DNA from 3 places in the Streptomyces sp. NPDC026515 genome. Region 1 is predicted to be linked to each of the others. Evidence: riboswitches for the same ligand, from Rfam matches in the RefSeq annotation. Region 1 holds a riboswitch; each other region holds the start of a gene.
What was found. Region 1 has a riboswitch for cyclic di-AMP ahead of ACZ4O3_RS22785 (C40 family peptidase). Riboswitches for the same ligand answer to the same signal wherever they lie in the genome.

Region 1 (3,676 bases):
CGTCGGCCCCCGCGCCGCAGGTACGGCCGGAGTTGATGCAGCCGACCATCTTCCGCATCAGGTCCTCGTCGAAGACGTTGATGAAGTCGCCGTGGTCGGTGACCGGCTTGTGCAGCTGCTCGGGGAACGAGTCCACCGCGAACAGCGGGACCGTCCGGCCGCCGTCCTGAAGGCTCGGCGCGTCCACGTCGTAGACGATGCGCTGCACCAGCTGCGGGATGGCCTCGAATCCGGCCGGGCAGCTGCCGTCGGCGGCCTCGAACGCCACATGGGTGCGGTGGTTGGCGCTGTCGATGTTCCGGCCGTCCCAGCAGCTCTGGAACCGGAACGTACGCACCACGTCACTGCCGGAGGGACAGAGCGGGTACTTGTCCTTGAGCTGCCGGTCCTCGAAACCGGTGCAGCTCCAGGAGGCGTTCGCGTTGGCCGGGCCGTTGACGAAGGACTTGGCGTCACCGGTGATGATGCGCAGCAGCCGCGGCATCTCGGTGACCTTGGAGGTCGGGTTGCCCTGGAAGGTGAGCGTGACCTCCTTCGCCGTCACGATCTGCCCGGCGTTGCCCTCGGTGCCGCCGCCCGGCTTGCCGGCGTCCCGCTCCTGCGTGCCGTTCTGCAGGCGCAGCACGGGCCAGTAGTACGTGGACTTGTCGCCCTGGTCCGCACAGCTCGTGTCGGCCTTCGCGAGGTCGTCGTCGCTGGCGAAGGCGTTGTTGGACTGGTTGCCGATGTAGTCGTGGAAGTGGTGCGCGCCGTTGGAGACACCCGGCGCCACGATCACGTTGTCCGAGTTGAACAGCCCGTTGGCGTTGACACCGCAGCTGGAGGAGAAGGTGCCGGTGGAACCGCCGGACTGCTCGGCCGGGGTCGTGACATTGGGCTGGACGGTAGTGATGTCGGCGTAGTCGGCGGCGACGGGGCCGTTGCCGCCCTGGCCGCCGATGCCGGTCCCGGCGCCGGCACCGGCGCTCGCGCTCTGGCTCGGTGTGGCGCCGTCCTGCGGCGACGCCGACTGGCCGCCGCCCTGGTCCGAGGAGCGCAGGGTGCAGGCGGCTAGGTCGTCGAGGCCCTCGGGGCGGTCGCCCTCCCGGCCGATGGCGTCGGCGACGCGCTGGAGGGATTCGGACCGCTTCTCCTTCAGCGGACCCAGAATCGTCTGGTCGGCGAGAGAGGGGTCCTGCCGGATCGCCGCCGCCGACTCCTTGAGCTGCTGGTAGGCGGCCGCGATCTGCTGGTCCAGCTGCGCGAGTTCACCGTCGACGTCGGCCCGGGCCGCGTCGGGCACGTCCGTCAGACGGCTGCCGACGTCGGGGCAGTAGACGGTCGGCGCGGACAGCACCTGGGCGGTCTGCCCGGCCTGCTGGTCCGAACCGCCTTCGGTGGCCGAGGCGTAGACGTTCACCGCGACCAGTGTTGCGCCGCCGAGCATGAGGGCGACCGCTGCGAAGGTCGCTCGTTGTGCGCCGGTCGGGCGTCTGCGCCTGTTGGGTCTCAAGGTCGTTCCCCTGCGTGTCGTGGTCGGGCGGGCCGGACATGGAAATCCCCCGGCCTATACGCGGCCCGGCGCCACCGTGTTCAACGGCCCCACGAATTCACGGCGATCTCATAGGAAGCAGCCGTCCGGTCACCCACGACACCGCTCCGGCACCTCGAACGCTACGACGAACATCACAATTACGTATCGGACATTAGCCACTTCAACCTTCACACGAGTGACACAAGTTGGCTAAGTTGACGGGCAAGCCGCTCGGCTCCCCCCGGCGAATCCCGTCGGGCCGCGCGGCCTCCGCCCAATCCGGTGCCCAACGGGGCCTCCCGGAGCCGGGGACCCAACCGAACCACTGGGGTGAATCGGCCAACTGCCCTGAGGGGCGACGGCCGTAGGGCATGCCTTCCGGATCGACCCGCCCGAACCCGACAGCTAACCCGGTCGGCGGAGTACGGAAGGAGCACGACCCCCATGGCGCCCGAGAGCCGTGACGAGGTTCGACAGCGGATCGACAGCCTCTACGACCAGGCCGAGAACGCCACCGGGAACTACAACGCCACACGTGCGATGAACGGGGGCTCGCGGTCCCGCGGTGTCCCGCTGTTCAAGCGGCCCCGGCGTGACGACCCGGGCCTCGACAGCATCGCCCGCGAGTGGTTCGACGGAGCGCGCTCGCGGCTGGGGCCGAGTGTCCCGGCGGCGCTGCCCTCCGACCGGCAGCCCGCCCGTCCCGGCCCGCGACGCCCCGTCAGCGCCATGGCGGCCGACCTGCTCGGCCAGTTGGAGGGCACCGGCGCGGCCCGGCCCGAGCTGACCGCGGGGCCGTCCGCGAACAGCGACATCGAGGTCGTCCGCGAACCGGCGGGGCGCCCGCTGGAACTGACGGCCGGATCCCCCGCGGCACTGCCCCCGGGACCGTCCAGCTCGCCCAAGGCGCTGCCCGCCGCCGCGCCGCACCGGGCCACGCCGGGCACGTCCAAGACCAAGTACCAGCTGAAGATCGCCAAGGCGCGCGAGCTGCTGTCCCAGCGCACCGGACAGCGCGCGATCGCCGCGCCCGAACCGGCCGCGCCCGCTCCCGTCCCGGCACCGGCACCGCAGGCGGCCCAGGCCCCCTGGCCGGCGCCCGAGGCCCAGGTCCCCGCGCGGCAGTGGCCGGCCCCCGCCGGCATGCCGGAGCGGTACGGCGACACCGGCTCCTCGCGGGCCGCGACCGTGACGGAGACGACGGGTGGCATCCCGGTGGTGTCCGCGACGGACACCGGCACCTTCCGGATCATGACCCCGGGTGCCGTCCAGTCCCGGTTCCCGGCGAACACGGACGGCTCCCGCGTCATGACCCCGGGCGCCACCGACGGCTTCCCGCCCGTGACGGGTGCTGAGACGGGTGCGATGCCGGCCGCGAGCGCGGGCGACACCGGCTCCTTCCGGGTCATGACGCCGGGCGCCACGGGCACGTTCCGGATGCCGGACGACACCGGCGGGCTTCCCTCGGTGCCCCCCGCGCACACGGACGCCTTCCAGGCCGCGTACCCCGCCGACACGGGCGCCTTTCAGGCGCCTGCGCCCGTCCCGGGCCCGATGGACAACGGTTTCTTCCCGGGCGTCGCGCAGGACGCGGCCGCCGCCTACCTCAGCACGCCGGCGGCCACCGCGGAGGGCGCCTATCCCGCCGCCGCGTACGCCGCGTCGGCCCCGGACACGGCAGCTCCCGCCATGCCGACGGCCGGCTTCGGCACCGGCGCCTTCCCCGCGGCGCCCGCCGTGGACCTGGGCGGCTACCCGGCCGGGACGCAGCCGACGGCCGCCGGCTGGGGATCAGCCGCGTCGATGCTCACGCCTCAGGCTCCGCTGCCCGCGCCGGTGATACCCGCGGCCGTGACGGACCCGCCGTGGGCGATGCTGGCGGCTCCCGCCGCGCTGGCCGAGCCCCCCTTGGCGATGGCCGCCGCCGCGCAGGTCGCCCAGGCCCCGTTCCTCACCGCGACCGTCCCGGCGGTGCCCCCGGTGGTCACCGCCCCGCTCCCCCCCGCGGCCCCGGTGGTCACCGCCCCCGTCCCGACCGCGCCCCCCGTGGTCACCGCCCCGCTCCCCACCGCTCCCCCGGCCGCCTTCGCGCCCGCGGTCTTCGCGCCCGCGGCCTTCGCCGACACCGGCTCCTTCCTCGTGCCCGGTGCCGCGGCCGAGCCC
Region 2 (3,676 bases), on a different contig from region 1:
GCCGTGCTGTGGACGTGACCCTCAGGAAGCCTTGAGCGCGGCGCGGGTGGCCGCCACCGCGCCGGCGGCCAGGCCGCCATCGCGACCCGCACCAGCACCCGCCCCGGCCACTCCGGCCAGGGCGTGCCCACCGCCGCCGCCGGCATCGCCGCGCCCGTCATCCCCGGCGAAATGCGCGCGGCCCGCGCCCGTCAGGCCGGCCGTACCACGCTGTGGATGATCGACTCGCCGCCGTAGTAGATCGACTCCTCCCGGACGTAGGCGCCGGGCTTGGGGGCGTGGATCATCATGCCGTTGCCGATGTAGACGCCGACATGGCTGACGTCGTCGTAGAAGAAGACCAAATCGCCGGGGAGGGCGTCGGCGAGGGGGACGGTGGTGCCGGCGTTCACCTGGTCGTACGTGGTGCGCGGCAGCGAGACGCCCGCGGCCTTCCAGGCGGCCTGGGAGAGGCCCGAGCAGTCGTAGGAGCCGGGGCCGGTGGCACCCCAGACGTACGGTTTGCCGATCTGCGCGCGGGCGAAGGCGATCGCCTTGGCGGCCTTCGTCCCGTAGGAGGAGTCGGAGGCGGAATCGGAGGCGGAGCCGGAGGACGAGGAGGAGCCGCCGGAGGAGGACGTCGACGAACCCCGCCGCGCGGCTTGCGCCTGCTGCCTCGCGAGCTCCGCCGCCTTGCGGGCCGCCTCGGCCTGCTGCTTCTTCTCGATCTCGGCCAGCCGCGCCTTCTCCTGGGCCGTCAGCTGCGACAGCAGCTCCCGCGCGGATGCCAGCTTCGTCTGGACGGTGCTCTTGGCGGTCCTGAGGTCGTCCTGGGTCTCGGTGAGCGTCTCCAGGCTCCTGGCGGCCTCCTGCCGCTTCGCCATGGTCGCGGACTGCTGGGTGGCGTAGTCGTCCACCGCGCCCTTCTGCCGCGAGGTCAGCCGGTTCATCAGCTGCGTCTGGTCGAAGTAGTCCTGCGGACTGTCCGCGAGCAGGAAGGTCGAGGTGTCGGGAGCGGCTGCCCCGGTCCGGTACTGGGCCGCGGCGAAGGAACCCAGCTCCTCACGCGCCTTGTTGAGCCGGTCCGTGCGTTCGGCCACGTCGTCGAGCAGGGTGTCGACCTGCTTGCGCTGCTTGCCGGTCCTCTCCTTGGCCGCGTTGTACTTCTCGGTCGCCGACTCCGCCTGCCGGTACAGGGCGTCGACCTTCTTCTCGACCTCCTCCAGGCTGGGCTTGCCGTCCTCGTGAGGTGCGGCGTTGGCCGTCTGGGAGAGCAGCGCCACGGAGGTGAGGGCGGCGGTGGCGAGGGCGGGGGTGCGTATGCCTGCTACGCGCGTTGCGGACGGACGCGACTTGCGGTGCGACGCCAACGGGGGCGACTCCTTCCATGCTCCGCCTACCGAGTTAGCTGTCGGGTTCGGGCGGGTGGTTCGGAAGGGTTGCCCTACGGTCCGTTCCCCGCGAGGGGGCGGGCCCGATTCACCCCGAGGTCGGTGTGGGTCCCCGGCTCCGGATGCGCGGCGGCACCCCGGACTCGGCGGAGGCCGTACGGCCCGGCGACGTTCGCCGGTGGGGGTCGTACGGCCTGCCCGGCACGCTAACCAACTCGTGTGCTCTGTGTGAAGGTTGATGTGCGATATGCCCGATACATTTTCGTGACCTTGGCGGTGCGGGCCGACGGGATCGGCTCATCGGTGCGGATATGGGGCGACTTGTCCGGGGCGGTGGGGTGGTCCGCGCCTCGACGGGAGGACGCGCGCCTGCTCACGGTGCGTGATCGCTGACCGTGAGGGGCTGGTTCTGGTGGGTGACGGGGGCGAGTTTCCGGGGCGGGGACCGGTTGTCGGTGGGGCGCCCTAGACTCGGAGAGCGATGAGCAGCCTCTTTGACGACAGCTTCCTGGCGAGCCTCCAGCCCCCGCACGGCCGCGAGGAGGAACCCCCGCCGCCCGAGGACGAGCACGTACCGGAACCGATTCCGGACGATCTGTTCGGCGGGCAGTTCGACGCGCCCCCGGACCGGGACGCCTACTACCGCGACGGCGCCGCCCGCCCGGCCCCGGACCCGGCCGCGCTCCTGGAAGGGCTGAACGAGAACCAGCGCGCCGCCGTCGTGCACGCCGGCTCCCCGCTGCTGATCGTGGCCGGCGCCGGTTCCGGCAAGACGCGCGTGCTCACCCATCGCATCGCGCACCTGCTCGGCGCGCGCCAGGTGCACCCGGGCCAGATCCTCGCGATCACCTTCACCAACAAGGCCGCGGGCGAGATGAAGGAGCGCGTCGAACACCTCGTCGGCCCGCGCGCGAACGCGATGTGGGTGATGACCTTCCACAGCGCCTGTGTGCGGATCCTGCGCAGGGAGAGCAAGAAGCTGGGCTTCACCTCCTCCTTCTCGATCTACGACGCCGCCGACTCCAAGCGTCTGATGGCCCTGGTCTGCCGTGACCTGGACCTCGACCCCAAGCGCTTCCCGCCGAAGTCCTTCAGCGCCCAGGTCAGCAACCTCAAGAACGAGCTGGTCGACGAGGAGGACTTCGCCGCCCGGGCGAGCGACGGCTTCGAGAAGACCCTCGCCCAGGCCTACGCCATGTACCAGTCGCGGCTGCGCGAGGCGAACGCCCTCGACTTCGACGACCTGATCATGACGACGGTCAACCTGCTGCGCGCCTTCCCGGACGTCGCCGAGCACTACCGCCGCCGCTTCCGGCACGTCCTGGTCGACGAGTACCAGGACACCAACCACGCCCAGTACGCGCTGGTGCGCGAGCTGGTCGGGACCTCGGCTCACCCCGTCGACGTGCCGCCGGGCGAGAGCGACCTGCCGCCCGCCGAACTGTGCGTGGTGGGCGACGCCGACCAGTCGATCTACGCCTTCCGGGGCGCGACGATCCGCAACATCCTCCAGTTCGAGGAGGACTACCCGAACGCGACGACGATCCTCCTGGAGCAGAACTACCGCTCCACGCAGACGATCCTGTCCGCCGCCAACGCGGTCATCGAGCGCAACGAGTCCCGCCGCCCGAAGAACCTGTGGACCAACGCGGGCGCGGGCGCGCAGATCACCGGTTACGTCGCCGACACCGAACACGACGAGGCACAGTTCGTCGCCGACGAGATAGACCGTCTGACGGACGCGGGCGAGGCGAAGGCCGGCGATGTCGCCGTCTTCTACCGCACCAACGCGCAGTCCCGTGTCTTCGAGGAGATCTTCATCCGCGTCGGCCTGCCCTACAAGGTCGTCGGCGGGGTCCGCTTCTACGAGCGCAAGGAGGTCCGGGACGTCCTGGCGTACCTGCGGGTGCTGGCCAACCCGGAGGACTCCGTCCCGCTGCGCCGGATCCTCAACGTCCCCAAGCGCGGTATCGGCGACCGGGCGGAGGCGATGATCGACGCCCTCGCCCAGCGCGAGAAGATCAGCTTCCCGCAGGCGCTCAGGCGCGTCGACGAGGCGTACGGCATGGCCGCGCGGTCGACCAACGCGGTCAAGCGGTTCAACACGCTGATGGAGGACCTCCGTACGGTCGTGGAGTCCGGCGCCGGACCGGCCACCGTCCTGGAGGCGATCCTGGAACGCACCGGCTATCTCGCCGAGTTGCAGGCCTCCACCGACCCGCAGGACGAGACCCGGATCGAGAACCTCCAGGAGCTGGCCTCCGTGGCGCTGGAGTTCGAGCAGGAGTCCGGGGCGGAGGAGGCGT
Region 3 (3,676 bases), on a different contig from region 1:
GGAGCGGCGAGCGCCAACGCGGCCGACGGCAGCACCTGGGACAGGGTGGCCGAGTGCGAGAGCGGCGGCTCCTGGAGCATGGACGCAGGCACCGGCTACTACGGCGGCCTGCAGATGTCCCAGGACGACTGGGACGAGCACGGCGGCCAGGAGTACGCCAGTACGCCGGACCAGGCGAGCCGTTCGCAGCAGATCGCCGTCGCCGAGAAGATCCTCGCCGACCAGGGCACCAAGCCCTGGCGGACCTGTGCCCTGTTCGCCGGGCTGTCCTCGGACGACGCCTCGGTGAACGTCGACACGGGCCTCGGCGGATCCGGTGACACGTCCGGCTCCTCCGACTCGTCCCCCGGGCTGTCCGATTCGTCCTCTTCATCTGGTTCATCGGATTCATCTGGTTCATCGGATTCCGGCTCGTCCGACTCCTCGCCGGACGCGTCGGGCGCCACGGACCCGGACTCGGCCACCCCGTCCCCGAGTGCGAGCGACGACTCCGGCAAGGGCGCCTCCACCGGCTCCACGAAGACGGACAAGTCGGGATCCAAAGGCTCTGGTGCCTCGAAGGTGAGCGAGAACCCCGTGGTTCCCGAAGCCGACGACTCGGACAATTCGTGGCAGACGGGCAGCTCTTGGGATCTGGTCGACACGGGGGCCGTCGGCAGCAGTGGCAAGCATCGTGGTGGCTCAGCGGACGAAAGCGTGACAAACGGTCAGAGTGCGACGTCTTCCGGACGTCACGCCTCCCCGGGTGCCGGCACCTACACCGTGCGGGACGGCGACACGCTCGCCTCCATCGCCGACTCCCTTGACCTCGACGGCGGATGGCGCGCGCTCTTCGCCGCCAACAAGGCGGACATCGGCACCGACCCGAACCACATCGCCCCCGGTCAGACCCTGAAACTCGGTAGCTAAACGGATTGAAACCGGCGGGAGTTGACGCTTCCACCCGCCCTGTTTCGAAGCCAAATGTCCGCTTTGGTGAAAGTGTGGGATGAGTCTCAGAAGCCCTGATCATCTTTGATATTCGCCGGATCGCCTGTTTACGGTCGAGGCCGCTCGTCACCACGAGCCCCGGCCGTCGCAACGCCGAGTCCTGCCAGCGGCCACCCGGGAACAGTCGTCGCGTCAAGCGCCGTAGGCAGGAGCGGGGGACCCAAGGTAAGTGCCGGGACCGGTGGTTGAGGCTGCCGTGTCCGGCTCGGGGTGAAGCCGCGCACCGTGAGGTGTGCGGCCGGGCAACTCATTCGGCCCGAACCCGACAGCTCACCTCGCAGGCGTCGGTGAGGGGATCCTCCATGCTGTTTTCCGGCAAGGGCAAGCACCGTCGTCCGTCCAAGGCCGCCCGCGTCGCCGCGCTCGCCGGCGTCACCGGTGTCGCCATCGCCGCTCCGCTGATGGCCACCGGCACCGCCTCGGCCGCCACCGCCTCCGAGTGGGACGCCGTCGCCCAGTGCGAGTCCGGTGGCAACTGGGCCATCAACACCGGCAACGGCTACTACGGCGGTCTGCAGTTCTCCGCCTCCACCTGGGCCGCGTACGGCGGCACGCAGTACGCCGCGCAGGCCAACCAGGCCACCAAGGCGCAGCAGATCGAGATCGCCGAGAAGGTTCTCGGCGCGCAGGGCAAGGGTGCCTGGCCGGTCTGCGGCACGGGCCTGTCCGGCGCCGCCCACACCGGCGGCAGCACCAGCTCGTCGAGCAGCAGCACCGCCACCCGCTCGACCGACACCCAGGCCGCCTCCCGCTCCGCCGAGCGTCCGGCCGCCAAGAAGACGGTCACCACCCCGACCGGCAAGAAGGTCAAGAAGGGCGACGGCGAGTACAAGGTCGTCAAGGGCGACACGCTCAGCTCGATCGCCGAGAAGCACAAGGTCAAGGGTGGCTGGCAGGCGCTGTTCAAGCTGAACAAGGACATCGTCGACGACGCCGACTTCATCTACCCGGGCCAGCAGCTGCACCTCAAGTAGGCCCCGGGAGGCGGGCGCCCCGAAGTGGCAGGCGGCGCCCGGCCGAACCACAGCGCTCACACAACCGTGGTCCCCGCGGTGAGGACCACATGAGGGCCACCCCCGTCCCCCACGGCTCCCCGCTCCGGTGCGTCTTCCCCCGTACGCACCGGAGCGGGGTTTGTCTTTGTCCTCGTGCGGCGGTCCTCTCCTTGACCCGCTCTTCTTCCGTTCTTCATCGGACCCCCCTTTGTTCCGTGCATGAACAATGAGTACCGTCTGTGTGTCCACGGGCCGGTCGGTCGGCTGGCTCACGGGCCCGGGACGGTTAGGCTCTAGTCGCAAGGCTGAGCAAGGGCCGACCAGGCCCGCGTGCGCCCGCACAACCAGCGTCACATCCCAAGAAGGAGATGCTCGTGCCGTCCATCGACGTCGTCGTAGCCCGGGAAATCCTGGACTCCCGAGGCAACCCCACGGTCGAGGTCGAGGTCGGCCTCGACGACGGCAGCACGGGTCGTGCCGCCGTTCCCTCCGGCGCCTCCACCGGCGCCTTCGAGGCCATCGAGCTCCGTGACGGCGACCCCAACCGCTACCTCGGCAAGGGCGTCGAGAAGGCCGTCCTCGCCGTGATCGAGCAGATCGGCCCGGAGCTGGTCGGCTACGACGCCACCGAGCAGCGCCTGATCGACCAGGCCATGTTCGACCTGGACGCCACCGACAACAAGGGCTCGCTCGGCGCCAACGCCATCCTCGGCGTCTCCCTCGCCGTCGCGCACGCCGCCTCCGAGGCCAGCGACCTGCCGCTGTTCCGCTACCTGGGCGGCCCGAACGCGCACCTGCTGCCGGTGCCGATGATGAACATCCTCAACGGCGGCTCGCACGCGGACTCCAACGTCGACATCCAGGAGTTCATGATCGCCCCGATCGGCGCGGAGTCCTTCTCCGAGGCGCTGCGCTGGGGTGCCGAGGTCTACCACACCCTGAAGAAGGTCCTGAAGAACAAGGGCCTGTCCACCGGCCTCGGCGACGAGGGCGGCTTCGCCCCGAACCTGGAGTCCAACCGCGCCGCGCTCGACCTCATCCTGGAGGCGATCAAGCAGGCCGGTTACGTCCCCGGTGAGCAGATCGCGCTCGCGCTCGACGTCGCCGCGTCCGAGTTCTACAAGGACGGCAAGTACGAGTTCGAGGGCAAGTCCCGCTCGGCCGCCGAGATGACCGAGTACTACGAGGAGCTCGTCGCCTCCTACCCGCTGGTCTCCATCGAGGACCCGCTGTTCGAGGACGACTGGGCCGGCTGGAAGGTCCTCACCGACAAGCTCGGTGACAAGGTCCAGATCGTCGGCGACGACCTGTTCGTCACCAACCCGGAGCGCCTGGCCCGCGGCATCGAGGACGGCGCCGCCAACGCCCTGCTGGTCAAGGTGAACCAGATCGGTTCGCTCACCGAGACCCTGGACGCCGTCGAGCTGGCCCAGCGCAACGGCTTCAAGTGCATGATGTCCCACCGCTCCGGCGAGACCGAGGACGTCACCATCGCCGACCTCGCCGTCGCCACCAACTGCGGCCAGATCAAGACCGGCGCCCCGGCCCGCTCCGAGCGCGTCGCCAAGTACAACCAGCTGCTGCGCATCGAGGAGATCCTCGACGACGCCGCGGTGTACGCCGGCCGCAGCGCCTTCCCGCGCTTCAAGGGCTGAGCCGTAGGGCCCGTAGAGGGTAAGGCTTAGCCAGTC

Region 2: it holds a riboswitch for cyclic di-AMP, as region 1 does, so the genes downstream of both, ACZ4O3_RS30400 (C40 family peptidase) here and ACZ4O3_RS22785 (C40 family peptidase) in region 1, are expected to answer to the same signal.
Region 3: it holds a riboswitch for cyclic di-AMP, as region 1 does, so the genes downstream of both, ACZ4O3_RS13645 (transglycosylase family protein) here and ACZ4O3_RS22785 (C40 family peptidase) in region 1, are expected to answer to the same signal.

What each region holds. Positions count from the first base shown of each region.
Region 1 is NZ_JBVHQD010000010.1:242,515-246,190, reverse strand. It holds gene ACZ4O3_RS22790 (DUF1996 domain-containing protein) at 1-1,426, opposite strand, end outside; cyclic di-AMP (ydaO/yuaA leader) riboswitch at 1,775-1,949, shown strand; gene ACZ4O3_RS22785 (C40 family peptidase) at 1,958-3,676, shown strand, end outside.
Region 2 is NZ_JBVHQD010000016.1:154,231-157,906, reverse strand. It holds gene ACZ4O3_RS30405 (hypothetical protein) at 1-18, shown strand, start outside; gene ACZ4O3_RS30400 (C40 family peptidase) at 192-1,349, opposite strand; cyclic di-AMP (ydaO/yuaA leader) riboswitch at 1,358-1,529, opposite strand; gene pcrA (DNA helicase PcrA) at 1,852-3,676, shown strand, end outside.
Region 3 is NZ_JBVHQD010000006.1:110,431-114,106, reverse strand. It holds gene ACZ4O3_RS13650 (transglycosylase family protein) at 1-909, shown strand, start outside; cyclic di-AMP (ydaO/yuaA leader) riboswitch at 1,118-1,289, shown strand; gene ACZ4O3_RS13645 (transglycosylase family protein) at 1,293-1,964, shown strand; gene eno (phosphopyruvate hydratase) at 2,354-3,640, shown strand.